DNA from 4 places in the Jeotgalibacillus sp. JSM ZJ347 genome. Region 4 is predicted to be linked to each of the others. Evidence: riboswitches for the same ligand, from Rfam matches in the RefSeq annotation. Region 4 holds a riboswitch; each other region holds the start of a gene.
What was found. A riboswitch is a leader RNA that binds a small molecule or an ion and turns the genes downstream of it on or off. The one in region 4 is predicted to bind S-adenosylmethionine.
Positions count from the first base shown of each region.

Region 1: linked by a shared signal. The riboswitch ahead of ACH6CZ_RS10455 (methionine ABC transporter ATP-binding protein) and the one ahead of ACH6CZ_RS07725 (2,3-diketo-5-methylthiopentyl-1-phosphate enolase) in region 4 are both predicted to bind S-adenosylmethionine.
Region 2: linked by a shared signal. The riboswitch ahead of ACH6CZ_RS15715 (Na+/H+ antiporter NhaC family protein) and the one ahead of ACH6CZ_RS07725 (2,3-diketo-5-methylthiopentyl-1-phosphate enolase) in region 4 are both predicted to bind S-adenosylmethionine.
Region 3: linked by a shared signal. The riboswitch ahead of ACH6CZ_RS12995 (methionine biosynthesis PLP-dependent protein) and the one ahead of ACH6CZ_RS07725 (2,3-diketo-5-methylthiopentyl-1-phosphate enolase) in region 4 are both predicted to bind S-adenosylmethionine.

Region 1 covers NZ_JBISEN010000002.1:993,384-1,000,859, forward strand. Annotated here, with positions in the region: gene ACH6CZ_RS10430 (ArsR/SmtB family transcription factor) at 1-190, shown strand, start outside; gene ACH6CZ_RS10435 (arsenate reductase family protein) at 205-564, shown strand; gene gcvH (glycine cleavage system protein GcvH) at 648-1,031, shown strand; gene ACH6CZ_RS10445 (toprim domain-containing protein) at 1,403-1,759, shown strand; gene ACH6CZ_RS10450 (thioredoxin family protein) at 1,759-2,088, shown strand; SAM riboswitch class I at 2,184-2,286, shown strand; gene ACH6CZ_RS10455 (methionine ABC transporter ATP-binding protein) at 2,431-3,456, shown strand; gene ACH6CZ_RS10460 (methionine ABC transporter permease) at 3,449-4,117, shown strand; gene ACH6CZ_RS10465 (MetQ/NlpA family ABC transporter substrate-binding protein) at 4,161-5,003, shown strand; gene ACH6CZ_RS10470 (YuzK family famiily protein) at 5,471-5,617, shown strand; gene sufC (Fe-S cluster assembly ATPase SufC) at 5,788-6,570, shown strand; gene sufD (Fe-S cluster assembly protein SufD) at 6,588-7,476, shown strand, end outside.
Region 2 covers NZ_JBISEN010000009.1:46,676-54,151, forward strand. Annotated here, with positions in the region: gene ACH6CZ_RS15705 (YitT family protein) at 1-195, opposite strand, end outside; gene ACH6CZ_RS15710 (glutathione peroxidase) at 404-949, shown strand; gene ACH6CZ_RS15715 (Na+/H+ antiporter NhaC family protein) at 1,001-2,302, opposite strand; SAM riboswitch class I at 2,452-2,557, opposite strand; gene ACH6CZ_RS15720 (SRPBCC family protein) at 2,652-3,104, opposite strand; gene ACH6CZ_RS15725 (MerR family transcriptional regulator) at 3,107-3,445, opposite strand; gene ACH6CZ_RS15730 (MerR family transcriptional regulator) at 3,560-4,318, opposite strand; gene ACH6CZ_RS15735 (hypothetical protein) at 4,487-5,662, shown strand; gene ACH6CZ_RS15740 (WYL domain-containing protein) at 5,729-5,950, opposite strand; gene ACH6CZ_RS15745 (YhgE/Pip domain-containing protein) at 6,249-7,476, opposite strand, start outside.
Region 3 covers NZ_JBISEN010000004.1:81,639-89,114, reverse strand. Annotated here, with positions in the region: gene ACH6CZ_RS13005 (SDR family NAD(P)-dependent oxidoreductase) at 1-526, opposite strand, end outside; gene metC (cystathionine beta-lyase) at 622-1,791, opposite strand; gene ACH6CZ_RS12995 (methionine biosynthesis PLP-dependent protein) at 1,788-2,903, opposite strand; SAM riboswitch class I at 2,981-3,078, opposite strand; gene ACH6CZ_RS12990 (type 1 glutamine amidotransferase) at 3,505-4,209, opposite strand; gene ACH6CZ_RS12985 (DUF4003 family protein) at 4,241-5,230, opposite strand; gene ACH6CZ_RS12980 (FusB/FusC family EF-G-binding protein) at 5,271-5,903, opposite strand; gene ACH6CZ_RS12975 (Gfo/Idh/MocA family protein) at 6,098-7,081, shown strand.
Region 4 covers NZ_JBISEN010000002.1:377,322-384,797, forward strand. Annotated here, with positions in the region: gene ACH6CZ_RS07695 (glycosyltransferase family 4 protein) at 1-153, shown strand, start outside; gene ACH6CZ_RS07700 (GtrA family protein) at 156-572, shown strand; gene ACH6CZ_RS07705 (CAP domain-containing protein) at 777-1,919, opposite strand; gene ACH6CZ_RS07710 (1,2-dihydroxy-3-keto-5-methylthiopentene dioxygenase) at 2,292-2,834, opposite strand; gene ACH6CZ_RS07715 (methylthioribulose 1-phosphate dehydratase) at 2,837-3,466, opposite strand; gene ACH6CZ_RS07720 (2-hydroxy-3-keto-5-methylthiopentenyl-1-phosphate phosphatase) at 3,463-4,128, opposite strand; gene ACH6CZ_RS07725 (2,3-diketo-5-methylthiopentyl-1-phosphate enolase) at 4,133-5,350, opposite strand; SAM riboswitch class I at 5,427-5,535, opposite strand; SAM riboswitch class I at 6,119-6,239, shown strand; gene ACH6CZ_RS07730 (sulfite oxidase-like oxidoreductase) at 6,492-7,154, shown strand; gene mtnK (S-methyl-5-thioribose kinase) at 7,170-7,476, shown strand, end outside.

The DNA.
Region 1 (7,476 bases), 620 kb from region 4:
AGTGAATGAACTAACGGAAAGGCTTCCACTATCCCGTCCTGCTGTTTCTCATCATTTGAAAATTCTGCGTGAACAGGGTATTTTAAAAATGGAACAGCATGGCACACAGCGCAATTATTCCCTTGCACTTGAGGGTGCGCTTGAGACGTTAAAGCATCTGATCATTACAGTGGAAGACCGCTGTTATTAAAAGGAGGAGTTAACATGGCGATTACTTTTTATACGTACCCAAAATGCGGTACGTGCCGCAAAGCAAAAAAATGGCTGGATCAAAACGAGGTGTCATACGAAGAAATTCACTTAATTGATTCACCACCTTCAAAAGAGGAACTTTCTGAGCTACATAAAAAAAGTGGTATGGAACTGAAGAAGTTCTTTAATACAAGCGGCGTAAAGTACCGGGAGCTTGGCCTGAAAGACAAACTGGCTGACATGTCAGATGATGAAAAGCTTGAATTACTGGCTTCAGATGGCAAGCTGATCAAGCGTCCGCTGACAACTGATGGCACACAAGTCACTGTTGGATTTAAAGAACCTGAATTTGAGGAAAAATGGCAGGGCTAAATCAGAAACAATTCTTGTTTTCAGGCACCTGTTATGCCAATATGAAGTAGTATAGAAATCATTCATATGCGGAGGGAAAATACATGAGTTCACCAAAAGAATTACGTTATTCAGAAGAACACGAATGGGTAAAAGTTGAAGACGGTAAAGCACGAATCGGTATTACTGAATTTGCACAATCAGAACTTGGCGATATCGTATTCGTTGAACTGCCGGAAGTTGGCGACGAGCTGCAGGCAGACGAGCCATTTGGCAGTGTTGAATCTGTGAAAACAGTTTCAGAACTTTACGCACCAGTCAGCGGTAAAGTCGTTGAGGTAAACGAAGACCTTGAAGACAGCCCTGAATACGTTAACGAATCTCCATATGAAAAAGCATGGATGGTCGTAGTAGAACTTTCTGACGAATCAGAAGTTGACGAACTGATGGATGCTGAAGCATATGACAAAATGACAGACGAAGACTGATTAACATGCCGTTCACCTGGTTTGGTGAGCGGTATTTTGCTATCAAAAAGTGGCAGGTGATTTCCGCTTCAGGGAGACGCTTTGCGTGGCCGGGCGGTGAGCCAGCAGGCTTCGCCGTATGCCTCACCTGTCCCTTCATGCCACAGGAGTCGCCCCCTTACGATCCAATCACCTGCAGTGCAAGTATAAATATTTCTTTAAAAACTCCTGAATGATAATTGGCAAACCACACCTTCTAAGGTAAAGTACTACTGCAAAAGGAACTTCCCCATCTCATTTACTTGCATTTCTTCACTGTACAGGCGACAATTAAAGCAGCAGCATACCATGTAAGAAAGCCGTGCGATCCTTAGGTGAGGGTGTGATGGGAAATGGAGTGCAAAAAGGTTATTATTGTTGAAGGCAAATCTGATAAACGCAAGGTACAGCCGATTATTAGAGAACCGGTAGATATCATTTGTACAAACGGCACAATCAGCCTTTCAAAAATGGATGAACTGATTGATGAATTGTATGAAAAAGATGTCTATGTGCTTGTGGATGCGGATGATGCAGGCGAAAAACTGCGAAAACAGTTTAAAAGAGAGATGCCCGAAGCCGATCATCTGTATATCGACAGAGCCTATCGTGAGGTTGCAACTGCGCCTGAGCAGCACCTGGCAGTTATTTTAGCGGGTGCGAACATTGATATTTACACTGAGTTTTTAGAAAAAAGGATGAATCTTTAATGATAAAAGAATGGACAATTGAGGATCTGGATCAGCGATTACAGCAGCAACAGCAAGCAGCGATGTATTTGTATACACCAATGTGCGGGACATGTAAGCTTGCAGGTAAAATGCTTGAAGTTACAGCAGCAGCAATTAAAGACACTGAAATCGGTAAAGCGGATCTAAATTACGTCGAGCCGCTTGCAGAACGCTATCAGATCGAGAGCGTACCGTGTCTACTGTTATTTAAAAACGGCGAAATGGTGCAGAAAATCTATAAATTCGAATCGGTTCCAACGATTTTTGAAGCTTTCGAAGAACTTTCCAGGCAGCCGGTCGAAAAGTAAATGTGCAATTTTTGAAAAAAATCGTTGACATTAATTTTAGGGTCATGATACGATTTGTCTCGTACTCTTAATGAATCTTAACTAAATACGCGAAACTCTTATCAAGAGCGGCGGAGGGAAGTGCCCTATGAAGCCCGGCAACCGACAGTTTACTGGAAAGGTGCCAAGTCACACAGGTGAAAACCTGGCAGATGAGAGAAAGCCGTTTTAATTTTGGACGCCTTTCTGCTCATCACGCAGAGAGGCGTTTTCGTTTTTGTAGATGAGTGGGCAATTTATGGAATCATTTTAATGTCCCACTTTAACGGGATAATAAGTTAATTGACGAAAGTAGGTGATGGTATGATAACCATCTCAGATGTAAAAAAAGTATTTAAAACAAGAAGCGGTTCGCTGACTGCAGTAGATAAAGTCAATCTGGAAATCCAGGAAGGCGAAATATTTGGGGTTATTGGCTACAGCGGTGCCGGTAAAAGTACATTGATTCGCATGTTGAACGGTCTTGAACAGCCGTCAGAAGGTAAAGTGGATATAAACGGCAAGCTGATTTCCTCTATCAAAGGAGGCGATTTAAGAAAAGCAAGACAGAAAATCAGTATGATCTTCCAGCATTTTAATCTACTCTGGTCACGCACTGTCAGTGAAAATATTGCTTTTCCTCTTGAAATTGCTGGCGTACCAAAGCAGGAGAGGCAAAAGAGAGTCAATGAACTGATTGAGCTGGTTGGTCTGGAGGGACGTGGAGATGCATATCCGTCCCAGCTGAGTGGCGGTCAGAAGCAGAGAGTCGGGATTGCAAGAGCGCTTGCGAATGACCCTGAAGTGCTGCTGTGTGACGAAGCAACTTCAGCGCTTGATCCTCAGACAACAGATGCGATTCTTGAACTGCTCGTTGATATTAACAAACGTCTCGGGCTGACAATTGTCCTGATCACACATGAAATGCATGTGATCAGAAAGATCTGTCACCGTGTGGCAGTCATGGAAGGCGGAAAAGTTGTTGAACTCGGAGATGTGCTTGAAGTATTTAAGCAGCCGAAAGAAAAGATTACGAAACGCTTTGTTCAGCAGGTAACAGAGCCTGAAGAAACAAAAGAAACGATTGAACATCTTCTTGAAGAATATCAGGATGGTAAAGTGGTTAAGCTGTCATTCGTTGGAGAATCAGCAGAGCAGCCGGTCGTTACAAACCTGATCCGTTCATTTGATCTGCAGGTGAATATTCTGCAGGGGAAAATTTCTCAGACGCAAAATGGCGCATACGGTTCACTGTTTATTCATTTACACGGTAAGCAGGACGAGCTTGAGCGTGCGATTGAATTTTTAGAAGCGGCAAGTGTTGGAGTGGAGGTGATCACGCATGATTGAGCAGATTTTTCCGAACGTTGAGTGGCCGGTCATGTGGGAAGCGACATATGAAACAATTTATATGACTGTGCTGTCAGTTGTGATCACATTTGTGTTGGGACTCGCACTCGGATTGCTATTGTTTCTCACTTCTAAAGGAAACCTGTGGGAGAACAAAATCGCCTACACCATTACAACAGCACTCGTTAATATATTCAGGTCAATTCCATTTATCATTTTAATTGTACTGCTGATCCCGTTTACACGCTTTCTCCTCGGAACAATCAGGGGAGCGGATGCAGCACTGCCTGCACTGATTATCGGTGCAGCTCCATTCTATGCACGAATGGTTGAAATCGCACTGCGTGAAATTGATAAAGGGGTTATTGAAGCAGCAAGATCAATGGGTGCAAAGGTAAGCACGATTATATTTAAAGTATTACTGCCGGAATCAATGCCAGCGCTGATCTCAGGAATCACGGTTACAGCGATCGCGCTTGTCGGTTATACAGCAATGGCTGGTGTTATCGGAGCGGGCGGACTTGGTAACCTGGCATTTCTTGATGGTTTCCAGCGAAGCAGAGACGATGTCACACTCGCAGCAACCATCATTATCCTAGCAATCGTCTTCATCATTCAATTCTTTGGAGACTTCTTCACCAACAAACTGGATAAACGCTAATTTAGCTTATTATAAAAAACACATTTAAGGGAGAGAATGACACATGAAAAAATTCGTAGCAGGAACATTCGCAGTAACAAGTATTTTCGCTTTAGCCGCTTGCGGTTCAGATAATGCAGAAGGTATCGGCACTGGTGAAGAGGGCGAGCCGGTTGAACTGAGAGTCGGCGCTTCTAATGTACCTCACGCAGAAATCCTTGAGCAGGCACAGCCGCTTCTTGAAGAAGAAGGCGTAGACCTTCAAATTGAAACGTATCAGGACTATATACTGCCGAACCAGGACCTTGAATCAGGTGAGATTGATGCAAACTACTTCCAGCACATTCCTTACCTTGAATCACAAATCGCAGAGCACGGCTATGATTTCGCAAACGCTGGCGGAATTCACATTGAGCCGATTGGTATCTACTCTCAGGAGCACGAATCACTTGATGACCTTCCTGAAGGCGCTGAAATTTTGATGAGTAATTCAGTCGCTGACCACGGTCGTATCCTGACAATGCTTGAAGCGCAGGGGCTTATCACACTTGACCCTGAAGTGGACAAAACTAAAGCGGAAGTATCAGATGTTGTAGAAAACCCTAAAAACCTTCAGTTTGAAGCAGATTACGAAGCAGCACTGCTTGTCCAGCTTTATGAAAATGGAGAAGGTGACGCTGTACTGATCAATTCAAACTACGCAATTGACGCTGGGATTAACCCGCTTGAAGATTCAATCGCACTTGAAAATTCAGATTCACCATATGTTAACGTAATTGCAGTGAACAGCGGTGAAGAAGATAATGAAGCAGTTCAGAAGCTTGTAGAAGTTTTAACTTCTGAAGAAATTCAGGACTTCATTCTTGAAGAATGGGGCGGCGCTGTCGTACCGGTTGACGCAGAATAATGTATTTGTCGCTGTCCAGGCTATGCCTGGGCATTTTTTACGTTTTGACGTATGGTGGGAGGATAGTTATAGCAGTTTTCCCCGGAGATGCACGAAACTCCGCTTCAGTTGTAGTGATACACCCGGGAAGTTGTTGTGATCCGGTCCGAAGTTATCGCGATCAACCACAAACTTGTAGCAATCCCACACCAAAATCCGCCCCGTTGAAAACCATCCGAATAAAAAATTTCAAATATTCTTCATCCGTTGATACACACGCAATGAAAACCCTTACATATACCTGATAAATATTTGTAATAGTCAAAAAATTATGCTAGGGTGTTTAATAAGTTTTCTAGCGGGTAATTACCCACTAGAAAACATTTTTAGAAATAATATGGAAACCAAGTCACGGACAAAAAATTGAAAAGGAATGATTCATTATCCATCCGATTAAAGTTGATTTTACAACTGACATGGAAAAGCAGATGCTAAGTTCGCACGGAGTTGGTTACGAAACGTATATGAGAGACCACGATGTGCGTATGAATGTGGAAATGAAACGTGAAGAAGAGTACAAAAAGTCACAAGACTTAGTCCAGGAACTTGAAGGTAAAGTCATCAATCATTTATAATAGTAGAGAAGTGAAAAAAGTCAGTGTATCTTACACTGACTTTTTTAATTGTAACGGCAAGGGTCAGCGTCATTTGATTCTAGTTTTAATTTGTTATAAGATTAGAATGAGAATAAATTGAGAATGGTTCTTCCATTTCAAATTCATATACAAACGGAGGTAATTAGACAATGGCTTCAACTTTAGTAATTAAAGATCTCCACGTTGAGATCGAAGGTAAAGAAATTTTAAAAGGTGTAAACCTTGAATTAGATAGCGGTAAGATTCACGTTATTATGGGACCTAACGGAACGGGTAAATCAACACTCGCTTCAGCAATCATGGGACACCCTAAGTTTGAAGTAACAAAAGGTGAAGTACTGCTGAACGGTGAAAACGTTCTTGAAATGGAAGTAGATGAGCGTGCACTTGCAGGTCTATTCCTTGCAATGCAGTACCCAAGTGAAATCACTGGTGTAACAAATGCAGACTTCCTTCGTTCTGCAATCAATGCACGCCGTGAAGAAGGCCAGGAAATTTCTCTAATGAAATTCATTAAAGAACTTGATAAGAACATGGACTTCCTTGAAATGGATCAGAACATGGCACAGCGTTACCTGAATGAAGGTTTCTCAGGCGGTGAGAAAAAGCGTAACGAAATTCTTCAGCTGATGATGATCAAACCTGAATTCGGTATTCTTGATGAAATCGACTCTGGTCTTGATATCGATGCACTGAAAGTTGTATCTAAAGGAATTAATAAAATGCGCAGCGAAGACTTCGGCTGCCTGATTATCACTCACTATCAGCGTCTTCTTAACTACATCGAGCCTGATTTTGTACACGTAATGATGCAGGGCCGCGTTGTAAAATCAGGTGGACCTGAACTTGCACAGCGCCTTGAAAGTGAAGGTTATGACTGGATCAAGCAGGAGCTTGGGATTGAAGACGAAACTGTAGGACAAGAAGCGTAACTGATAGGAGGATGAATATGACGACACAAATGAAATTGCCGGTTGATCAGCAAGCGGTGCAGGCTTTCTCAGAAAAGAACGGCGAGCCTGGCTGGCTGTCGTCCCTTCGATTGGACGCACTTGCGAAAGCAGAAGAGCTGCCATTGCCGAAGCCGGATAAAACGAAAATTGATAAATGGAATTTCACACAGTTTGCAAGCCATACTGTAGATAGCGAAGTTTATGCTTCATTAGAAGAGCTTCCTGAAACAGTGAAGTCTCTTGTAGACGCTGAGAAGCAGGAAAACCTGTATATCCAGCGCAACAATACACCAGCATACCTGAAGCTGTCTGACAGCCTTAAGAGTAAAGGTGTTATTTTCACAGATATTTTTACTGCAGCGAAGGAGCATCCTGAGCTTGTAGAACAATATTTCATGAAGGACGCTGTACAGGTGGACGAGCATAAGCTGACTGCGCTTCATGCAGCACTTGTAAATGGCGGAGCATTCCTTTATGTGCCTAAAAACGTTGAACTCGAAGAGCCAATTCAGGCTGTATACGTTCACGACAATGCAGACGCAGCTCTTTTCAACCACGTATTAGTGGTAGCTGAAGAGAATTCTGCGGTCACTTATGTGGAATCGTATCTTGCAACTGAAGGTGCTGGTGAGTCGCTTGCGAACATCATCACTGAAGTTGTAGCTAAAGATAACGCACGCGTTGTATACGGAGCAGTTGATAACCTGTCAGAAGGTACAACAACTTACGTAAACCGCCGTGGAACAGCAGCACGCGATGCAAAAATCGAGTGGGCACTTGGTATGATGAATGACGGTAATACAATTTCAGAAAACATCACGCACCTGATTGGTGATAATTCACATGGCGACACAAAGATGGTTGTAGTCGGACGTGGAAACCAAA
Region 2 (7,476 bases), on a different contig from region 4:
CCATGAATAAACAAAAAGTGGAACACTGAAAAAAATCATTGCCAGCCCCGCCTGTATGCCGAAATAATAATGAGCAATCAGCGCAAGACCAATCATTCCTCCGTCAAGCAAATGGTGCGGGACTAAGAAGCCATTAATCCCTAAAGCCAGCATGAGACTTCCTAAAATGATTGCCATGCTCTTTTTTAAAAGCATATGACCCCTTTCAATATGAAATTTATTTCTTATTTTATGATGCTCTGAGAGATATATGCCTTTGCAATCAAACTGGAGATGTACTCCGGATAAAAAATATAGGCACTTTGGTTTATCGATACCAAACAAAGGTTATAGGTATAAAAGATTAAATAACTAACGAAGTTCATATAAAAATATGAATTCTTCACTAAGGAGATATCAACTTATGACCGTCTATGATTTCAAAGTAAAAACATCCAGTGGATTCACTAAAAGTCTTGATACTTATAAAGGAAAGCTATTGTTAATTGTTAATACCGCAACGAAATGCGGCTTCACACCTCAATTAGAAGATCTGCAAAAACTGCAGGAACGCTATGAAGATCAGGGGCTGCAGATATTAGGTTTTCCTTCTAATCAGTTTGCTGAACAGGAGCCTCTAGGGGATGGAGAAATTACAGAGTTTTGCGCAATGAACTATGGTGTGAATTTTCCTATTTTCCAAAAGATCAATGTAAGAGACCAGGACGCGTCTCCGCTTTTCAACTACCTTTCAGAACAGAAGTCTTTTCAGGGCTTTGATATGACTCATCCTACTTCTAAGCTGCTGGTTTCTATTATTAATGAACGATTTCCCCACTATATGGACGGAAACTCTATTAAATGGAACTTCACGAAATTTTTAATTGACCGGGATGGACAGGTCATTGAACGCTTTGAATCAACATCAGAACCGCTGGATATGGAAACAAAGATTAAAGAAGCTTTATAATACCAAAAGCCGCAGCAGGATGAACTGCTGCGGCTTTTCTATCTTCAAAATTTATACACGCTTCTCTTTAAACCTCGGATACTGTATCGCGATCGCAATGGCACCTGATAATGCAATCAGAATCGGGTAAATACAATACGGTACAATTTCAGCCGGTGAGATTCCCGCGACTCCCGCAACTGCAAGAAGCTGTGCGCCGTAAGGGATCACGCCCTGTACTGAACTTGAGAAGATATCAAGCAAACTCGCTGATCTCCGCTTATCAATACCGTATTCATCAGCGATCTGCTTCGCAAGTGGTCCTGCAGTGATAATCGAAATCGTGTTGTTAGCCGTCGCAAGGTTCACTGTACCAACAAGCCCGGCAATACCGGCTTCTCCACCTTTTTTCGTTTTCACACGGTTCGTCACTGCCTGAAGCAGGAATTCAATTCCGCCATTTAACCGGATCAGCTCTACAAGTCCGCCGAGCAGAATCGCGATCATCGCAAGCTCCTGCATATTTGTAAATCCATCACCAATCAGCCCGATTAAGTCCATAAAGCTGTATTGTCCAAGTACCAGTCCAACAATGCCTGCAAAAATGATTCCGCCAAGCAATACCAAAATCACATTTGCACCAGCTACTGCAAAAATCAACACGCCAAGATAAGGCAGTACCTGCACTAAATGATATGGGTTATCCCCATCAATAGAAGCACTGTTACCCGTCGTCAGCACGCCAAAAATAATGGCTGTAATAATCGCTGCCGGTAATACAATAAAGATATTCGCCTTGAATTTATCCTTCATTTTTGTCCCTTGAGTACGAACCGCTGCAATCGTTGTATCAGAGATGATTGACAAGTTATCACCAAACATTGCACCACTGACGATTGCACCCATCGCGAGTGCCACACCGATATCTGTCTGCTCTGACAGCCCAAGACCAATTGGTGCCAGCGCTACGATTGTTCCGACTGACGTTCCCATTGAGATCGATATAAAGCATGCGATCACGAAAAGACCAACGATGAGCAGATTCTGGGGCAGCAGTGACAATCCAAGATTAACGGTTGAATCTACAGCACCGGCTCCTTCAGCAACAGAAGCAAATGCGCCGGCTAAAAGGAAAATGACAACCATTAAGATAATGTTCGGATGCCCGCCACCTTTCGCGAGCTGCATGGTCTTCGTCTGAAAATCTGTTTTTCTATTCATCAGCATTGCCACTAAAATCGCTGTGAACAATGCCACTAATACAGGCATGAAATAAAAGTCGCCTGTTAAAATACCTGACCCGATAAAAAGTAAAATGAATACGCCGAATGGAACAAGTGCCAGCGGATTACTTTGAATATTCTCCTGATTCATCTGTCATAGCCTCCTGAAATTTAATCTTGCCCTGACCTTCAAAAATGTACCCATTTCGGGTGGAACTAAACGCTTGAAGAAGTTTTTTCAGGACACAAAAAAAACCTCTCCAATAAGAAAAAGAAGAGGCTTATATAAGCAAACAACTTTTCTTATTTCTCAGGCAAATGCCTGCTGGAATTGGCACAGTACTCAAACTCCGAGTCCGCTGCCGAGGCTTCAAAGGGCCAGTCCCTCCGCCTCTCATCATAAGAAGATGGTTATGAAGTTTTTATTGATTGTTGAAATATAAGTGATTCACTCGGATAAGTCAATACAATCATTTAAATTGAGAATATTCAATCATTGTTCAGGTGTCTTCAGCTTCTTTTTTCACTCTTTCAAGAAATTCGAGGACCACTTTATTATCCTGTTTCCCGCCAGCAAGCTTCAGCATGGCTTTCCCGACAAAGTTTGCTCCTTTATTCTCCCCTTCATAAATGAGTCGGGTCTGCTGATCATTTTCTTTAATTAGATTGAAGGAGAAGGTTGTATTAAAAGCCTTTGCCAGGATAAAGTTAAGTTGTTTATATTTCTCATTTGGTTCATCTTTATAGACCAATGTATGAACTACATAAGTTTCAACACGTTTTCCCTCACTATAGGTTTGTTGATGCTTCGCTCCTGAAACAGTTTCCTCCCCTTCCAGCAACTCATGTGAAATCACTTTTGGCATAATTCTTTTGATATTCTTATCCCTGAATAATTCCCATACCTCTTCAATATTTGCGTCAATCAGTACATCTTCTTTCCATGTGATCACACTCACTCACCCTTTCCTGATTCGATAAACTGGTCAATTTCTTCGATTTTGCTTCTCATGTTTTCTATTTCATTTACTATTTTTCTCCGCTTTTGCTGAAGTAATGCTTCCAGATTTTCGAATGATTCATCTCTCATCACTTCAGACATCTCCTGGATCGTGAAACCGAAATGTCTCAGCTTTATTAAAAGAATGGCTAAAAAATAGCTTCCGTCATCATAGTAGCGGTAACGATTTTCAGGATCAATATAAGCAGGCTCAAGCAGGCCCACCTCTGCATAATAGCGGAGCGTTTCTTTACTTAAACCTGTAACCTCAGCAAATTCACTGACTTTGTACATATGCATCAGCCCCTTATACTCATTTTAAATGATGGGGCGCACAACATGGTCAACAAAAAAGAAAAAGTCATTTGCAGGAACTTTTTCAGATCCGCAAATGACTTTTGACTAACTTTATTTTGCTGTGAACACATGAATCGCATCCCGCAAAAATACAGTTGCACCTTCAAAATGCTTGTCATAATAGGCAGTAAAACTCTCATCACTCACATACATGTCACCAAGTCCTGCATGTGCCTCTTTGGAGTACTTTGGCCAAGTAAAGCTCAACCATTCTTTATGCAATTCAGCTGCTTTTTGTGCCTCAGCTGAAGCCGGGTCGCCTGTTTTATAGGCGTTTTCAAGTGCTGCAAGAAGAGCTTTTTCCACATCATTCATCTGCTTGAAATCATCTTCTGACAGTCCCATCATTTTTGCATTGCTGTCATTAACGATCTGATCCCCATATTGTTCACGTACTTCTTTCCCATACTTCTCTTCGTTTTCATCAATCAGTTTTTTCTTAAAGCCTTCAAACTTCTCCTGATCTGACATTGGAGTGCCTCCTTCTTTGCTTTCAATCGTTTTCTGAACGTTTGAAATAATTTGTTCAAGACGGGCATGTTTTTCCCGCAGTTTCTGAATATGCTGCTCCAAAGCTTGGACCAGATCAAAGTCCGGGTGATGAATGATCCTGGTGATTTCCTCCAGACTTACGTCAAGTTCCCGGTAAAAGAGAATCTGCTGCAGCAGGTCCACTTCCTTCTGACTGTAGATACGGTATCCTGATGAACTGATTCTCGCGGGCTTCAACAGATCAATCTCATCATAATACCTCAGTGTGCGGCCGCTTACACCGGACAGCTTTGCCAGCTGCTGAACTGTATATTCCATTTACACCCCTCCTGACAAATACAGCATAAGGCTTTACGTTACGTGAAGGTCAATATGTTTTAATCATCTTTTTTTAATATATAGTCGATTTTTTCAAAATGAAAGTTTTTAACATGATTAATTTAGGTTAAAAGAGTAAGAACGATAAAGAAATGATGGGGTGAAAATATGAGCGGATCGAATTATACACTGGGTTTAATCGCAGCGCCGGGATATCCGAAAGAATTAATTGATTCGCTGAAGGCTGAACTTCCTGAACTGCTGGATTATTATGTGGATGATAACCGGGATTGGAAAATTGATTGTTCAATTGATTCTCTAACCGGTGGCACTGACCAATCAGATGAAGTGATGAAAGCGATTCTGTCCAAAAGAAAAGAAAATGAGTGGGATTTTACAGTTGCCCTTACAGACCTTCCTTTACTTTTTGGAAAAAAAGCAATCATTGCTGAAGCCTATGAAGAAGAAAACATTGCATTGATCAGCCTGCCGGGGCTTGGAGCGGTTTCCCTCTCACGCAGAGTCAGGGACTCAATTCTCCAGCTGGTGAATGAAATGTTCTACACGACTTCTGAAGAGGGACGGGAAAAAGCAGAAAAAAGACTTGAGCAAAAAGATAAAACAGAGAATAAAGATTTAAAAACCAGAAATCCCAAAAGGCTGGTTGGTAAAAAAGGATTTGATAAAATTTCACCAATCCAAAGAGAAACCCCTGAGGATACGGAAAATATTGATGTAAGATTCAAAGTCAATTCCTATGCAGGCAGCGCATTGCGCCTGTTAACCGGTATGGTGCGTGCGAATAAACCGTGGGTTATGTTTTCGTCCTTTAAAAAAGTCATCATGCTTGCTTTTACAACCGGTGCTTATGCACTGGTGTTTCCCACACTTTGGATGCTGAGTCATGAATATAGTATTTGGAGAATGTTTTTGCTATCCAATATTTCAATACTTGCAATGGTTTTCTGGATCATTTCAGCCCATCAGTTATGGGAAAAGAAGCAGGTAACCCAAACAGCACCACATCTTAGAAAGCTTTATAATGCAACAACATTCCTGACCCTTTTGACCTCAGTATTATTATATTATATGTTACTGTTTATCCTGTTTTCATTTGCAGTCGTTTTATTTATACCGATGGGTCTGCTGCAGTCTGAGGTATCACCGGATGTTGGATATGTGAACTATTTTTATATTGCCTGGACCGCAACAAGTATCGCCACTATTATTGGTGCACTTGGTTCAGCACTCGAAGATGAGGAAGTCGTCTTATCTTCCACATATGGCTACAGGCAGCGGCAAAGATATGACGAGATCAGAGAAATGATGGAAGAGGAAGAATAATAAAATGGTATGTAAGTGCAGAGTCCTTTTTGAAGCAGCTGCTTCCTGGAGGACTCTTTTATCTGGTCAGATAATCAGCTTTTCTTTTTTGATCATTGGTTTGATTGACAGGATTCGGTCATATTGAAAAGTACGGACAGCTCTTCTTTTCAGACAGTAGGCTGTGAAAGAATTTTCCCCGAGCTTTCTGATCAGCACTCTTCTCTCAGAACAGACACCATCATGTTTCATATAGATCATTTTGACTGTGAGACCCTGCTGCCAGTAGCGGAATAATTTCTCTTTCATGATCATTCCTCCTCGTACCTTTATTATACGAACAAACGTTCTGAAAGTAAACTGAAAAGCTGCTGCAGAAGGATATAAATTTAAAAAACTGACAGACGGATATCCGCCTGTCAGTTTGATTTAAGTGGTTGAATGAGATTTTTTCCTTATAGGTATTTAGACATGAAACGTCGAAGGTTGGTGATTGAATGCTGAACATGGTGTGTTTACATTCGAACATCCGGGGATAACCTTCGAACATCCCTGGCTGAACGCCGAACATCACCCGTTAACCCGCGAACCTCATCGCACACACCACTTACCTGAACAAATCCATCAAACGATCCCAGAAGCTCTTCTCTTCTGCAGCTTCCTCTTCTGCTTCTTCTGCATCTTCCTTTTTCAGGCTGTCTGTCTTAATCACAAATTGAACTGATTCAACGCCCTCATTCTGGTCAGATACAAATGAAACCGGCTCAAAATCGGATTTATCGAATTCGCTCAGCATGGCATCAATTTCTTCCTGGAGCTGGTCAGGCAGCTCACTTGTTGCTGAAGCCAGCTCTGAAGTGCCACTATATAAAGCGCCTGCACCGTCCTCAAGCTCATCTGTGCCACCTGTCAGACCGCCAAGTCCGCTATGAAGTTCTCCATACGAACCTGCAAGCTCACTGACACCGCCAGTATATGAAGCAAGACCTGAATGGAACTCTGCGAAGTTTGCAGCAAGCGTAGCTAACCCCTGCTGCAGCTGACCTAAAGATTCATCCATATTGGTTGCTGCAAGACCGTTTTCAAGCTGGTCAGCAATGGTATGCAGGCTGCTGCTCATTTCAGCCAGTGCACCCTTGCTTTCTGAAAGTGCACCCGGAACGGCTGCAAAAGCTTCCTCTGTTTGTCTGTAAGTTTCTTTTACAGCAAGTGATGACTTGTAGCTTTCAACAAGCTTATTGACTGTTGCTTCATCCGCTCCACTCTCATAAAGCGCTGCGATGTCAGCTTCACTGATCTGATGTTCCGGAACAGCCGCGATTGCCTGATCAAGCGCATGGTAAGCCTGCTCATAGCTTCCACTTAAGCTTGTCAGTCCGCTTCCGACTTCATCAAGTCCGCCGGCAATTTGTCTGAATGCTGCCGGGAGTTCACTGAATTCACCCGTATTTACTTCACCGACACCTGCTCCAACTGATTCACTCATCTGATTCAATGCATCCTGAATCGAAGAAGATCCTTCAATCAGTCCACCTGCATTTTGTGAGAGCTGACTGATGCCGTCGCGGAATTGTGCTGAACCGTCATACAGATTTGCTGTTCCGTTATTCAGTTCAGCGATTCCGGCCTGCAATTCGCCAACCCCGTTATTCACTTCAGCAGTGGCATCTGACAGTGACGTCATTTCCTGTTTCACTTCAGCTGTATCAGGTGCCTCAATAGACATGGATGATGGTACGGCAGCGATTTGAATCGCCTCCATCTCAAGGTCCGTGACATCTGCATTCACCTGATAGCTCTCTTCTTTTTCAGGCAGCACGGTAAATGTTACCTGT
Region 3 (7,476 bases), on a different contig from region 4:
CAAATGCCTGTGTAAAAGCAATAACAGCGAATTTAGAGGCAGCATATGCTGTATTTCCATGCGTAGCTCTCAGACCGGACAGTGAGGATACATTAACGACTGCTCCCGCTTGCGCCTCTTTCATACCGGGGTAGACAAGCTGGGTGAGTGATACGGTTGAAAAATAGTTCAGCTCCATTACCTTCCGCATATCTTCCTCAGACAGCTCTTCAACTGTATCTCCTCCTGAAACGCCGGCTGAATTCACGAGTCCGGTTACAGGCCCTGCATGCTCCTGTGCTTTTTGAATCAGTTCCTCCCTGTCTTCAAACTCGTTCAGATCTGCTGAAACGACCAGCAGTTTTGCATCAACACCAGCTTCTCTACATGCCGCTTTCAGGTCATTCAGTTTATCTTCATTACGCCCGGCAGCTGTGACAGAAGCGCCTGTTTTAAGTGCTTCCAGAACAGTGTGCCAGCCGATCCCACCGGTTGCACCTGTCACTATAATGTGGTGATCTTTCAAACCATCATGTGCAAATATCATTGGTCATCCTCCTAAAAAGTATTTAGAAGTCTTTACCACTGATTTTTAATAGCAAACAAAAACTGCACCCTGATTAAAGGATGCAGTTAAATTTTTCAAACCTGCAGCGTCTGATACGCGCCGACTTTATCAAGCGCCTGGCGCAAATCTGTAATCAGGTCTTCAGTGTCTTCAAGACCGACTGACAGGCGCAGGAGTCCTGATGTGATACCGCGTAATTCACGTTCTGACGGCGGCATTGCAGCGTGGCTCATGGTTGCGGGGTAGGACAGGATTGATTCTACAGCGCCAAGACTGACTGCGAACACTGGAATTTTCATTGCTTCAACTAGAACCCCTGCACTCTTTTTATCAGGCAGCCTGAATGAAAGCACAGCTCCTGCGCCAGTCGACTGTCTCTGGTGAATGTGGTAGCCTGCATGAAATGAAAATCCAGGGTAATACACTTCGTCAATCAACGGGTGGTGATGAAGAAATTGTGCAATCTTTCTTGCAGAATCAGATGACTGCTTCAGTCTGACGCTGAGCGTTTTTAAGCCGCGCAATAGTAACCAGCTGTCCTGTACACCAAGAATAGAGCCGAATGAATTCTGGATAAACTTCAGCTGTGCAGCAATCTCTTCATCTTTTACAGCGGCAAGACCTGCAACAACATCGCTGTGGCCGGAGAGAAACTTGGTTGCACTGTGCAGTACGACATCTGCTCCGAGATCAAGCGGCTTTTGATAAAGCGGAGTCATGAACGTATTATCCACAAATGTCAGACAGCCGTGTGCTTTTGCCACTTTTGCCACGCCTTCAATATCAGTAATATTGAGCGTTGGGTTGGATGGCGTCTCCACGTAGATCACTTTTGTATTCGGCTGGACATTACGCGCCGTTTCATTAAGGTCTGTCATATCGATAAATGAATGATCAATATTAAAGCGCGTGAGCACCTCTGTAATCATCCGGTACGTCCCGCCGTATACATCCTTTGAAACAAGTACGTGATCTCCTGCTGACAGCAGCATGAAGGCTGAAGAAATCGCAGCCATTCCTGATGCGAAAGCAAAGCCTGAGTGACCATTTTCAAGGTCCGCAATGGTTTCTTCAAGTGCTTCACGCGTCGGGTTCCCTGAACGGCTATAATCGTAAGGACCGAACTCATCAATTGACTGCTGATGATAAGTGGATGAATAGTGTAAGGGTACATTCACAGCCCCTGTCTGCTTATCAATATATGACGGTTGATGCAGTAATTTCGTATCAAAATGATGTGTCATAAGTGATGTCCTCCTCTTCCGGCTGCTTCAAGCGCCTGTTTCAGATCAGTGATTAAATCCTCCGGCTGTTCGATACCAACAGAAAAACGTAATAACCTGCTGCAGATACCTTTTGCTTCACGTTCCGCTTCTGGAATATCAGCATGCGTCTGAGTGGCAGGATAGGTGATAAAACTTTCCACGCCCCCAAGACTTTCAGCAAATGAAATGACATTGATCGATCTTAGAAATGGATCAATCCACTCTGACTGTTCGAGCCTGAATGAAACCATCCCCCCGATACCGGGATAGATGACCTCTGCAACCTGTGGCTGCGTTTCAAGAAATGCTGCAACTGAAGCCGCATTCGTTTGATGACGGTCCATTCTGAGCGCAAGGGTCTTCATGCCGCGGATTAATAACCATGAATCCATTGGAGAAAGAACCGCTCCTGCCCCGTTATGGAGTGCAAAAAGCTTTTCACAAATCTGTTCACCTTTTGCTGCAACAAGACCTGCGAGCACATCGTTATGACCGCCAAGATATTTTGTTGCGCTGTGAATGACAATATCTGCGCCAAGCTCAATCGGCCGCTGCAGATAAGGCGTTAAAAACGTATTATCAACAATTAGATGGATACCCTTGTTATATGCGAAATCAGCGACCTGTCTAATGTCCGTTATTTTCATCAGCGGGTTCGTCGGCGTCTCGACAAAGACTGCCTTTACCCGCTTCGTACAGGCCTGCTGCAGTGCTTCTGCGTTGTTTGTATTAACATAAAGAAAATCTATGCCATAATGCTCGCTGTAATGATTAAACAGACGGTATGTGCCGCCGTACAAATCATGAGAGGCTAAAATCACATCCCCCGGTTTGTATAGCGAGAGTACCAATTGGACCGCTGCCATTCCAGAGCTTGTGGCAAATCCCTGATCTGCTCCCTCAAGCACCGCAATCCCTTCTTCCAGAATCGTTCTTGTCGGGTTTTTTGTTCTTGTATAGTCATAGCCCGTGGATCGTTCCAGTCCTTCGTGGCGGTAGGCTGTTGATAAATAGATTGGCGGATTGACAGTTCCGGTTGCATCTTCACTTCTGTTCCCAAGCTGGGCAAGGATTGTTTCAATTGACGTCATCATAAAGCAACTCCTTCAAATCGTTCTGTATATACAGGAAAAGACCTTCTGATAAGAGAAGGTCTTTGTGAGCGTTCCTCTTATCTTCAGGCTGATCGCCTGCTGGAATTAGCACCGTGCACTGCCGGTTGCTGAGGTTTCAAAGGGCCAGTCCCTCCACCTCTCTAGATAAGTTATTAAATTGTCTGAAAATAATAGTTGTTGTATAGACTACATCATATTATGAGAATGTGCAAGATTTTTCACAAAAAATGTCTCTGTTGAATTTGGCTTGTGATTGTAGCTCCCGGGGTACGCTTTCCGCAGTTCTCACCTCTCGCGCTTCTCCTGCTGGAGTCGCCCCCCTTACGCTACACTCACCAGCTGTGTTATACAACATTGGTCTTCAACATTTTAATAAAGCTGAAAAATAAAACCGCACGCTGGTGTCAGGCAGCGTGCGGTTAAGGGAGGGGGCGTCGCTTTCTTGGGTGCCTTCAGTATAAAAAGCCGGTGCGAAACGACTGTTTACAGGCATATATAGTAAGTGCGACGTTTTATTTTTTAATTGAGAATGAATCTCATTATTATTGTATACACAATTCAAAACTTTGTCCAGTGTTTAATCAATCTTTTTTTCGCCATGTACATTTAAAAACTTTTCAATGATCGGCTGAAAGCGATTGTGACTTTGTTCTACATACCCCGGATCAGCTCTCGGTCCTTCCATGTCCACTGTTTTATCACGCTTCTCAATCTCCTGATCATCGTGATCAATCAGATTCTGAATGCCTTCAACTGTCATCTCGGGATGAAATTGAAATGCCAGTATATGATCAGTATAGAATCCCTGTACCGGCGTTAACTCGGATTTCCCGATTGGCTTCGTTCCTTTCGGCAGATCATAAATATCACTGTGCCAGTGGAACATCGGGATGCTAAGCTGATCAACGTCAAAATCTTCGAGGAAAGAAGTATGCCAATTCAGTTCCGCCCAGCCCATTTCATATTGTGGCAGGGAGGATACCTCCGTGCCGAGAATATGTGCAATCAATTGAGAACCGAGACAAATACCCATGATTTTTCTCTTCTCATTCATTGCTTTTTCGATATAATCAACTTCCCTTTGCATCCAGTCTGTTTCAGGGAGTTCCTGCACACTCATCGGTCCGCCAAGGATCACCAGAACATCATTATCTTTCATCAGAGGATAATCATCCGGTTTTTTGGCATCGATATAATGGAGCTCGCTCCCCCAGGCTTTCGACCACTCTTCAAGGTATCCCGCATTGTCATACCAGACATGCTGCAGACAAATGAACCTCATGACACATTCCTCTTTCCCTTGACCTCGGTCATTAATTGTTTGATGAGCTTGCCGATGCAGCTGCACCTGCTGAAACCGCCGCAAGAACAGCCGCCTGCTGTGCCTGCAGAATCGATTCAATGGTTGAGGCAAGTCCGACATCAAGTACATTATTTTCTTCTACTTTTTTTTGCAGGACAAACCTTACAGCGGTCATAAAACAAAGGTCCTTATGCCACTTAAAGCTTTTAATTTGAATGAGCTGATCATACGTTGCTTTCACTTCATGAAGAAGGGCCGAAGGTGTCCCCGCAAGCGCCAGTACCCCGACAATCGGAAGATGATTGCCGCGCAGTTTGATTTTATTTGTCTTCAGATCGTCCAGCCATGTAACCGTATTTTGTACGAGCAGCTGTCTATTATCCTGACGCCCGTATGTAAGGATTTGAGATAAAAACTGGCGGTTGTTTCCTTTTGCCAAAACGATATGAAGCTGATCATAATAGTAAGCCATATCATCAAGCAGCTCTTCCTCTTCTCCTTCTTCTTCCGCAAGCAGGACAGATAGCGGGTAATCTTCATGTGAGGTTAAAAAGAAATGCTGTTTCTTCATACCGCTGTACATGCTTTTTGCACGTTTTACGTGGTCATCCATTTCTTCTTCTGTACCGGTTTCAAGCGAGACATAGAGCGCGTATGCTGCAATGTAAGCATGCGGACTTCTAGAAAAACCTGAATCGATCAGTTTTTCATAGACCAGCATCATCTCTTCAAAAGACTTTTTTGGATTGTCAAAATTTGAAACCAGCAGACCCGTCAGCATCAGGCGTAAGTCTGCTGACTGAATATAGGCAAACTGACTGGATTCCCGTTTAATGTTTTCATTTAGAGAAATCAGCTTGTTCAAATCAAACGGTTTTTCTGCTGTCACAAGCTGCCCGGCCAGCATCATCAGCGATGTACTGCTTACACGCCAGCGGTATTTTTTTCTGAGTTGTTCATAAATTGAGAGATATTGTTGTATGTTCTCGTTTACGTCCATTTGAATCACCCTTTTGACTTATTGTAGATCTAACCGTGCATTAAACCTGCCCAAGGAATGCTTCGAGCTGAGATGAGTCCTGAATTGACTGGTTGCATTCTTTGCTGTCATAACAGATATACTGCCCGTAGGATTTCAGCCCTTCTGACTCCCGCGGTTTATTCTGGATGCTCGTAAGTGCCACATCACCATATCGGTTACACAAACTGCATATCCCTTTTCTTGCTGAGATGACATATCTGCCCTGAACACCTTTTAACTCACCATTTTTCATATAAACGAAATATTGTTTACTCTGCCCGATATCCTTCCACCCCAGGTAAGTCAGCGCTCTGAAATCCACCGATTCAAGATCAGGGATATGAAGCTTTTTCACCTTTGGGAAAAGCCCGCGTAAATCCGCCGGGGTAACCTCAGGGAAAGATTTTCTGTAAGGCGTCAGATCCATCAGGAATTTTGTGCGTTCCTCTTCTGTTTCAAGCGCTGCAACGCCTGAGATCAGCTGCTCCTGATCTGGTGTTAACTGCTCAAATGAGTCATGCACTTTTGCCTCCGCTGCTTCTTTCACTGCCGTTTTCACACCTTCATCCGAGGTCACGTTCGCCTGTCTCTGCATACCGATAATTTGAGATTTTATCACATTAAATTGTTCATTAGAGATAAACTGCTCCATATAAAAAAGCCCCTTTACTTCATTTGAACTGATACCTTTATATACTGCATTGATTACTGAATAGTTTCACGAATCCTGCACTTCTTTATGCATATACCCCATTTTGAACATTTTGACGCATTCTTTGCGTACTGGCGCATTTCATTCGTTATCTGTACACTGATAACAAATGAATTGTAAAGGATGGATTGTAAATGAGATTTGGCGTAGTAGGAACAAATTGGATTACTGATACTTTTATAGAGGCCGCACATGCAGCAGATGACGCGAGCATAACGGCTGTATGTTCACGAAAAGAAGAAACGGCGCGATCATATGCAGAAAAGCATCAGCTGACTTATACATATACTTCACTTGATGAAATGTGTGAAAGTGGAGAGATTGATGCAGTGTACCTCGCCACACCAAATGCAGTGCACCATGAACAGGTATTAATCTGTCTTGAAAAAGGGATTCCTGTGCTTTGTGAGAAGCCGCTGACAGCAACAAAAGCGCTGGCCGAAAAAATGATTGAAGCGTCTAACACGCATCAGGTCCTGCTGATGGAAGCGATGAAATCCTCAGCTATGCCGAACTTCCAGCGTGTGAAAGAACTGCTGCCTGAGATCGGACCCATCAGACAAGTACGTTTTCAATATGGGCAATATTCCTCCCGCTATGACAAATTTAAAGCCGGTGAAATCTTAAATGCCTTTAAACCTGATCTGGCAAATGGTTCTCTGATGGACCTTGGCGTCTATACGCTTTACCCGATCGTTTCACTGTTTGGTACACCTGATGCTGTTCAATCAGACAGCACGGTACTTCATACAGGTGTGGACGGCCAGGGCGCAGTGCTGTTGTCATACGAAGGCATGAATGCGACAGCAAGCTATTCAAAAATTGCTGACAGTTACCTTCCGAGTGAAATTGCAGGTGAAAAAGGTGCCATTCATATTGATCACATCAGTTCCCCGGGTAAGGTGACACTCATCACAAGAGATGGCGCAGAGGACCATTCCGTGGAACAGTCAAAGCCACCAATGTCTTATGAAATTGAAGAGTTTATCAAAACAGCTAATGCCGGTGAGATTGAATCACGCATCAATACACACGAGATCTCATTGAAAACAGTTGAATTAATGGAACAGATCAGAAAGCAGCAGGGCATCGTTTATCCGATTGATAGTGAATCATAAAGTTTGGGTGATTAAGGAGCAATGAGCGGAGACGTTCATTGCTTTTTCAGATTGCGCCGGAGACGGGGGAGGAGGTTTTTGGATTCTACCGTTGATCGGGTTTATTCGACCATCACTGCAGATTATTCGATCACCTATTCTATCTATTTCAATCACCCTTCTAAGAGACGGGTATTTATCTTACACCCCTTTTTTCATTCCATCTCCTGTCAGCTTTTTTCTATCACCTATCCGGGAATTCCGCCGCTTTTTCAAATCAGCTCATGCCGCCCAGTCATGCAATGATCCCGTAACAATATCAACAATCTTTCCCACCTTCATACTCCGCCATTCCATATACCCCCGGCGTGTAAGCGTTATCCGAATATTCCCTGCCGATTTAACCCTTGTGTCAT
Region 4 (7,476 bases):
CAGCTGAAAATAAAGGAAGCCCGTGCTAAAATGGGACAGCGTGCACATGATGAAGTTCAGTCTGTCGGCTGGGATGAATCTGCCGCACAGCTCATGGACTACTATCAGGAAACGATCTCAGTGCACAAAAAAGCAGGTAAAAGTAAGGTGTAAATATGAGAAGACGTGGCGTTAAACAATTTTATTCCTACAGTGTAATCGGGATTACATGTGCGCTGCTTGATATCGGTGTACTGAATGGACTGCTGATCTTGTATCCAACGCAGGACCCCGGTTTGCTGACTGTATTTAATACGCTGGCATACACAGCTGCAGTATTAAACAGTTATATATGGAATTCACGTTATACGTTTAATGTAAATAAAAATAAGAAGCAGTTTGCCGGATTTATTACACAGGCCATTATCAGCTTGTTTATCGCAAATGGTGTGTTTATCGGAGGACTGTGGATCATAGAGCAGCCCGACCTCCTGCCGCAGTGGCTTGAGACGAATACTGCAAAAGGACTGTCGATGCTATTGTCTTCACTGTCGAGCTTCTTTTTTATGAAGTGGTTTGTGTTCAGGAAATGAAAAATGGCCGAGACACGAGTCTTGGCCATTTAATCGTTCCGTTGCGCTTCAGGCGGATGCTTTCCGGACGGAGTGAAGCTTGAGCCTCCTCGCCTTCGGTTGCGGGGGTCTCAGCTTCCCTCTAATCGTCCCGGAGTCACCGCCTTACGCTCCGCTGCACAAAGATTTCAATAGAAATTTATTTTATCCTGCACATAAATCTCATTAGTTATTAAAAAACAGCTCCGTGAAAAACGGCTGATTCTCTGTGTTAAAATCTACGCCAACTCCAAGGTAGCCATACTCAGGCTTCAAAATATTCTCACGGTGACCAAGTGAATTCATCAGACCCTCATGTGCAAAAATCGCACTGTACTGACCGTAAGCAAGGTTTTCTCCAGCTACATTGTACTGAATGCCATCTGTATCCATTCGGTCAAATGGCGACTCACCATCTAAGTTATCATGCGAGAAAAAGCGGTTTTCAGCCATATCTGTACTATGCTTACGTGCTGTCTCACTTACAGCTTCATCCCACTTGAGTGTATTCAGTCCGTGCATCACTCGTGCTGCATTTGTTACATCAAACAGCTGATATTTAAATCCTTCTTCAAGCTCAGCAGAAGGTTCAGCATATAATGCATCACGCTGGTCTTCCAGATCTTTTGATACAACCTGTAGTGCAGTAACGGTATTGTTCTCGTGCTGGTCGTAAAAAACAGTAATGTAGGTGCCGTCGAAAGAGAATAAATCATATTCTCCGTCATCCTGAAGCTCGTACCTTACGAATCCTTTTTTTAAAGAAGAAAGAGGTGTGCCAAGCTCAGCTCTCACTTCGTCACGCGTACTTCCCATTTTAAGCGGGAGGGATGAAGAGATCAGATCCTGATTAGTAAATAACCCATTCACTTCATTGTCCCCGTTATATGAAACCATAAAAAAGTTTTGGTATTGTTCATGGTAAGCGTGCCAGTTCACACCGAATTCATTCATAGAACTGCGGCTTGCCTGTCCTGCTGCAGCCTCGACATCCGACTTAGTCTGTCCAAGCTCGATATTATGAATGGCAAAGAGTTTTTCAGAAGGGACAGAAAGATCCGGCCGCTCCACTGCAACTGTTTCGTTTTCAGCGGAGAGCTCCGGTGCGTCCTGAATGATCTCATCAATCTCTATAATAAAATCAGTCATAGATTCCAGTAAAGATTCCCATGCGTTTTGAATTCCGCCGCCTTCAAAAGCAGCTGTCGCACGGTCTGATAAGTCACTTACAGCAGACAGATTAACCGATTCCGGGATTTGATCTTCCCACATCGGTTTTGAGAGAAACAGGCCAAAGGCGATGACGATCAATAGAAGTAGTTTTCTCAAAGCGTATTTCCCCCTATCTGTACTTTATTTTACATGATTAAAAGGTTTGGGTGGAAGTGAGAAGGGACTTATTCATGGGTAAAGGATGTCCATTATTTGAACGCGTTATAAGGTATTAATAAGTACCCATTTGAATAAGAAGGCAAACAAATAGCCGTTTATGAGTGCGCTGGGTATGGTGATGGTTCGTGGAAAATCAGGCGGGGTTCAGAGAAGAGTGTGTGTTGTTCAAAGGAAAACATGTATGGTTCAAAGAATAGAAGGGTATGTTCAAAGAAAAACAGCTTGGTCCTTAGAAAAGTGACATTAGACCTATACTAATAACTGCCTCCAAAACAAAAACCGCACCCTCCAAGGATGCGGTTCATCATCTTATTTTGCTTCTTCAAATGCAGGATCGTGATAAGGGTGAGCAACCCAGCCTTCTTTTTCAATAAAGAGGCGCACGGCCACGACTTCGCGCTCATCAGTCAGCGTAAAGAAGTGAGGCGTATCAACCGGTACAGAAATTACATCACCAGGTGCAAGGTTCACATCAAAGTAGCCTTTTTCCTCGCTTTTAATAATGAAAATACCTGATCCTGCAGTAATCGCACGCACTTCATCTTCTGTATGCGTATGTACCTGCTCGAACTTTTTCAACAGATCTTTAAGACCCGGCGTCTGTTCATTCAGTGAAATCACGTCCCAGTTATGATAGCCGCGGCGTTCAGCCAGTGAACGGATCTCGCTGTCAAATACTGAAAGAACAGTTTCCTTATCTTCATCAGAAAGTCCTGTCACACCCTGAAGATTTTCAGGAAGCTTTGCAGTATCCCACTTTTCAAATAATACGCCCTGGTCAGACAGGAATGCCTGAACCTGTTCTTCACCTTTAATCGTTTCCTGAGTATCTCTGATTGTAATTGTCGCCATTTTTATCTTCCTCCCTGAGTGTATAGTCGCAGTGCTAAATGTGTCTCAAATAGAAATTCAAATGCTTCAAGATGCTTTTTTGCTTCAAAAGCATTCCGTCCCCAGACGGTAATGCCGTGGTTGCGGATCAATACGCCAAATACATTCTCTTCAATCTGTGCTGCTAAAAGGTCTGCAAGGTCCGGGATATGTGCCGGATTTTCAATAATCGGCACCCGTAAGACTGCATCTTCCTCCCATAGGTTGAATGCTTTGATGAGCTCCTGTTGCTGAAAAGTAATTTCTCCTTTTTCAGCATATAGCTCGGAAATCACATTATTGCTCACGGTATGAATATGGAGAGAGCAGCCCGCATCAGTCAGTTCATAGACTTTTTGATGTAAAAGCGTTTCAGCAGAAGGCTTTAATCCAGTATCTTCAACCGGCTTGCTGTGCTGATCGACTAAAAGAAAGTCTTCTGATGTCCGCCGATACTTATCCTTACCGCTTGCTGTGACGAGAAATTCAAGCGGGTCATCGGATACTTTAATCGACAGGTTCCCGCTTGTTCCGGGAAACCAGTTTCTTGCGCCAAGTGCATCTTTTACATCAGCAAGCTCCTGCCAGCGGGATTCAAGGTCAAGTGTCTTCAACGACGTACAACCTCCTTTGACTGTTCAAGATAATTAACCACTTCATCAAAATGGGTAAAACGCTTATATGGAAGGTTCAGCTCCCTGCATTTTTCCTCAAGGTAATCACCACAGACAAAAACAAGATCAGCAAGCTTGGCTGCCTCAAGATCTGTAACAGAATCGCCGATCACAATTTTTTGTGCATTCCCGTCAGCAAGTTCTCTGATGATACTTGGCTTACAACAGCCGCAATCATTTGAACATTGATCATCGCATGTATGCGGCCAGGTAATTTGAATCGTATTTCCCGAAAAATCACTGCCGTTACAGTAAAGCTGGTTTTCAAGGTCATACGGTTTTAACATAGGCTTAACGAAAAAGTCGATGCCGCCGCTGACGATGTTAAGCGGAACATTTTCTTTTCTCGTATAGCTAACAAAATCCCCAAAACCTTCACGAATCTCAGCCGTTTCGACAACGTACTGAATGATCTCATCTTTTAGAGAAGAAGGGAGGGTTGCGAACATTTTTCCTACGCCTTCACGGATCGATATTTCCCGGGAAAGAATCTGGTCTTTAATCGGTTCCCAGCCAGGTGGATCAAAGTGCTGCATGATGGAAATAATATTGTCGGATTTTGTAATGGTGCCATCAAAATCACAAAAGATTATGCGCTGCATACGATTACCCCCATAGTGCAAGTGCCTTTTCAAGCTCAGCTGATTTTGCAGCAGCGTCTTTTAAAGTGCCGCCTGCCTGCACTTCAGCAATCGCGTCACGGAATGCTTTTGCACCGGCTGCTGCGCCGCCAGGATGACCATGGATCCCGCCGCCTGCATTAATGATAGAGTCTTTTCCAAAGTCCTCAATCAGCTGTGGAACCAATCCCGGGTGAATACCGGCTGATGGAACAGGGAACGCGCGCTTCAAGCGACTCTCTGAAGTAAGGGCATCTCTGATCGCAAATGTTTCAGCCTTTTCCATCGCCACGCTGCCGTATGGAGAAGGGAATAACACAAAGTCAGCACCAGAGAGACGAAGCAGCTTGCCAAGCAGCACCTGATTTGAAATGCCATAAAGCGGTGAAGCGGTAAAGGCGCCGGATACAGCAGGGTGCGCCATAATTGGGACATCAATATATGGATCCTCCGCAAGGCTCTGAAGTGTATCCAGCCCATAGGCAAATACGTTAAAGAGCAGGGCATTCGCGCCAAGGGACACTGCTTTTCGTGCTTTCTCTTTCAAATCAAATGTTCTTCCTGACAGGTTCACTGCATATAACGTGCGGTGACCTGTACGTTCATATTCTTCATTCAGGACCTTCACGCCGCGGCGGATCCGGTCTTCAAAAGGCGTAAGTGGATTATCAAAAAGGATTTCATCATCTTTTACAAGATCAACGCCGCCTGCTGCCTGTGCACGGAGCTGCTCTTCAAAAAGATCTGTTCCCCGTCCAATCATTCCTTTGAAAATACTCATCAGAAGCGGGCGGTCATGAACGCCAAGCTTATTTCTGATTGACTCAATTCCGAACTGGGGACCAGGGAACTGCTGCTCAAGTGCTTCATCAAGCTCAATATCAACAAGCTTCACTTCACCATCAAGTGAAAGCTTTCCAAAAATCGTTGTCAAAATCGCCGGAATATCAGCGCTGAAGTTTGCTGCCGGATAGGCGATTTTAATCAGCCCTGCTTTACGATCACCTAGGTGACCTGCCGCCGCTGAAGGCGTGATTTTACTAACACAAACCACTTCACCTTTATGTTTTTTCAGCTGCTCCTGATCAACCGCCGGGAGGTCCGTCCATGAACCGACCGTCAGACCAAGGGCAATAGACTCAGCCTTTTTTTCTAAATTTCCTTTTGCATCATGCACGAGATAAGTCGCTGTAATTTTTGACATTATAGACATCCTTTCAAAAACAGAAATAAAAAATCCGCTCCCAAAGAGGAAGCGGACATCAAAATGAACGTTCTTCCTCTTATCCTTCAGCTGTCGCTGTGAGAATTAGCACCTTGAATCAGCATAAGCTGAAACAGGTTGCCGGGTTTCATCGGGCTCGTCCCTCCACCTGCTCTTTATAAGAGTTTCATACGTATTCGGTTGGATTTAAAATCATGTACCGAATTATGGCAGACATCTTCAAAGCCGTCAAGCAGTTTTTTCAGAAAATTATATTTTTGGTTTGCAAATATATGACTGCTTTATAGTTTGGCGGATGATTTCCGCTTCAGGGGACTTCGCGGCCGGGCGTTGAGCCAGCAGGCTTTGCTATTGCCTCACCTGTCCCTTCCTGCCGCAGGAGTCGCCCCCTTCCGCTTCAATCATTCGCTGTACAGATAGTAAGATTTTTTTAACAAACTTAAAAGGATGTGAAATAATTGATCAACCAACTATATATACTTTTAACAGACAAATTAAGCTGTTGACCGGAGTGGAAGGCGGTGACTCCAGCGGGATGTGACGGACAGCTGAGACCCCGCAAGGCGCAGCGTGAGGAGGCTCAGCGCCGTCCCCGCGGAAAGCATCCGCCTGGAACGCAGGTCAACAGCGGTTACCGGAAGCCTTCAAAAATTAATTTTAAAAAACCCGTTGACAAACCGTCAGTCAATTCCGTAAACTTGCAATTATGAAATCGCAATAACCAAAAACAACCAACTACATACACCACTCTTATCGAGAGTTGGCTGAGGGAATTGGCCCTATGAAGCCCGGCAACCGGCCCCGCTGTATACATTCAGCAGGGACACGGTGCTACATCCAACAGACGTAATGGTCTGAGAGATAAGAGGTCGAATCAGTCTAATTCTGCCTCTTTCTATCTTAGAAAGGGGCTTTTTATTTTTAAATTTAATAAAAAAATAGTGTGTCTGCACAGCAGATGATTGGAGCGTAAGGCGGCGACTCCAGCAGGAGAAGCCGGACAGGTGAGACCCCGCAGTGCGAAGCGCGAGGAGGCTCACCGCCGGCCCTGCGGAAAGCGTCCGCCTGAAGCGGAGATCATCTGCCGGCTTATACAGAAGTAAACAAGGAGCGTGAAACAATGGGTAAGGCAGAACGGTTGAAAAAAGCTCGGCCGCCGGTACAGAAAAATACACACGATGGCAGACTCCCGCCAGGTCAGACGCTGACAGAAAAATTTCCGATTCTGCATGAAGGAGAAGTCCCTGAATACAATCTTGCTACATGGGATTTCACGATATTTGGTGAGGGTGCAGCAAAAAGGAAATTTACATATGACGAGCTCATGCAGCTGCCGCAGACGACAATTGTCAAAGATATCCACTGCGTTACAAGGTGGTCGAGATTCGATAATGCATTTACAGGCGTTACGATCAGGGACTTACTGAAAGGCTATGAGATTCCAGAAGGAACAAAGCACGTGATGATCTATGGAGACCATGATTACGAAACGAATTTACCGCTTGAGGATCTGCTGAAAGAAGATATTATATTGGCACACTCATTTGAAGGAAAGCCGCTGACAGCAAAGCATGGGTATCCATTCAGACTGATCGTACCACACCTGTATTTCTGGAAGAGTGTGAAGTGGATCAGAGGGATTGAATTTTTACAGGAAGACCGCCCCGGATTCTGGGAGCGTAACGGATTTCATAACTACGGTGAAGTATTCAGAGAAGAGCGTTTTTCAGGAGAGGACCTTGATATTCCTGAAGATGAATGGCATAAAAAAGAATTTGATTAAAGGAGAGGAACGATCATGACAAACGTACGTGAGCATGTGTATGAACCATTTACTGAACAGAGTGTCCTCGTTTATTTAGAGCAAAAGGGACTGATTACGGATAAAGAGCAGGTAACGTGTAAGGAAGTTGGAGACGGCAACCTGAACTACGTGTTTATCGTCAAAGATCTGCAGACTGACAAATCACTTGTTGTGAAACAGGCGCTGCCATATGCAAAGGTTGTCGGAGAAAGCTGGCCGCTATCGCTAGACCGTGCACGCATTGAGCGCCAGGCACTGCAGGAAGCAGCGAAATATGTACCTTCACTTGTACCGGAAGTAT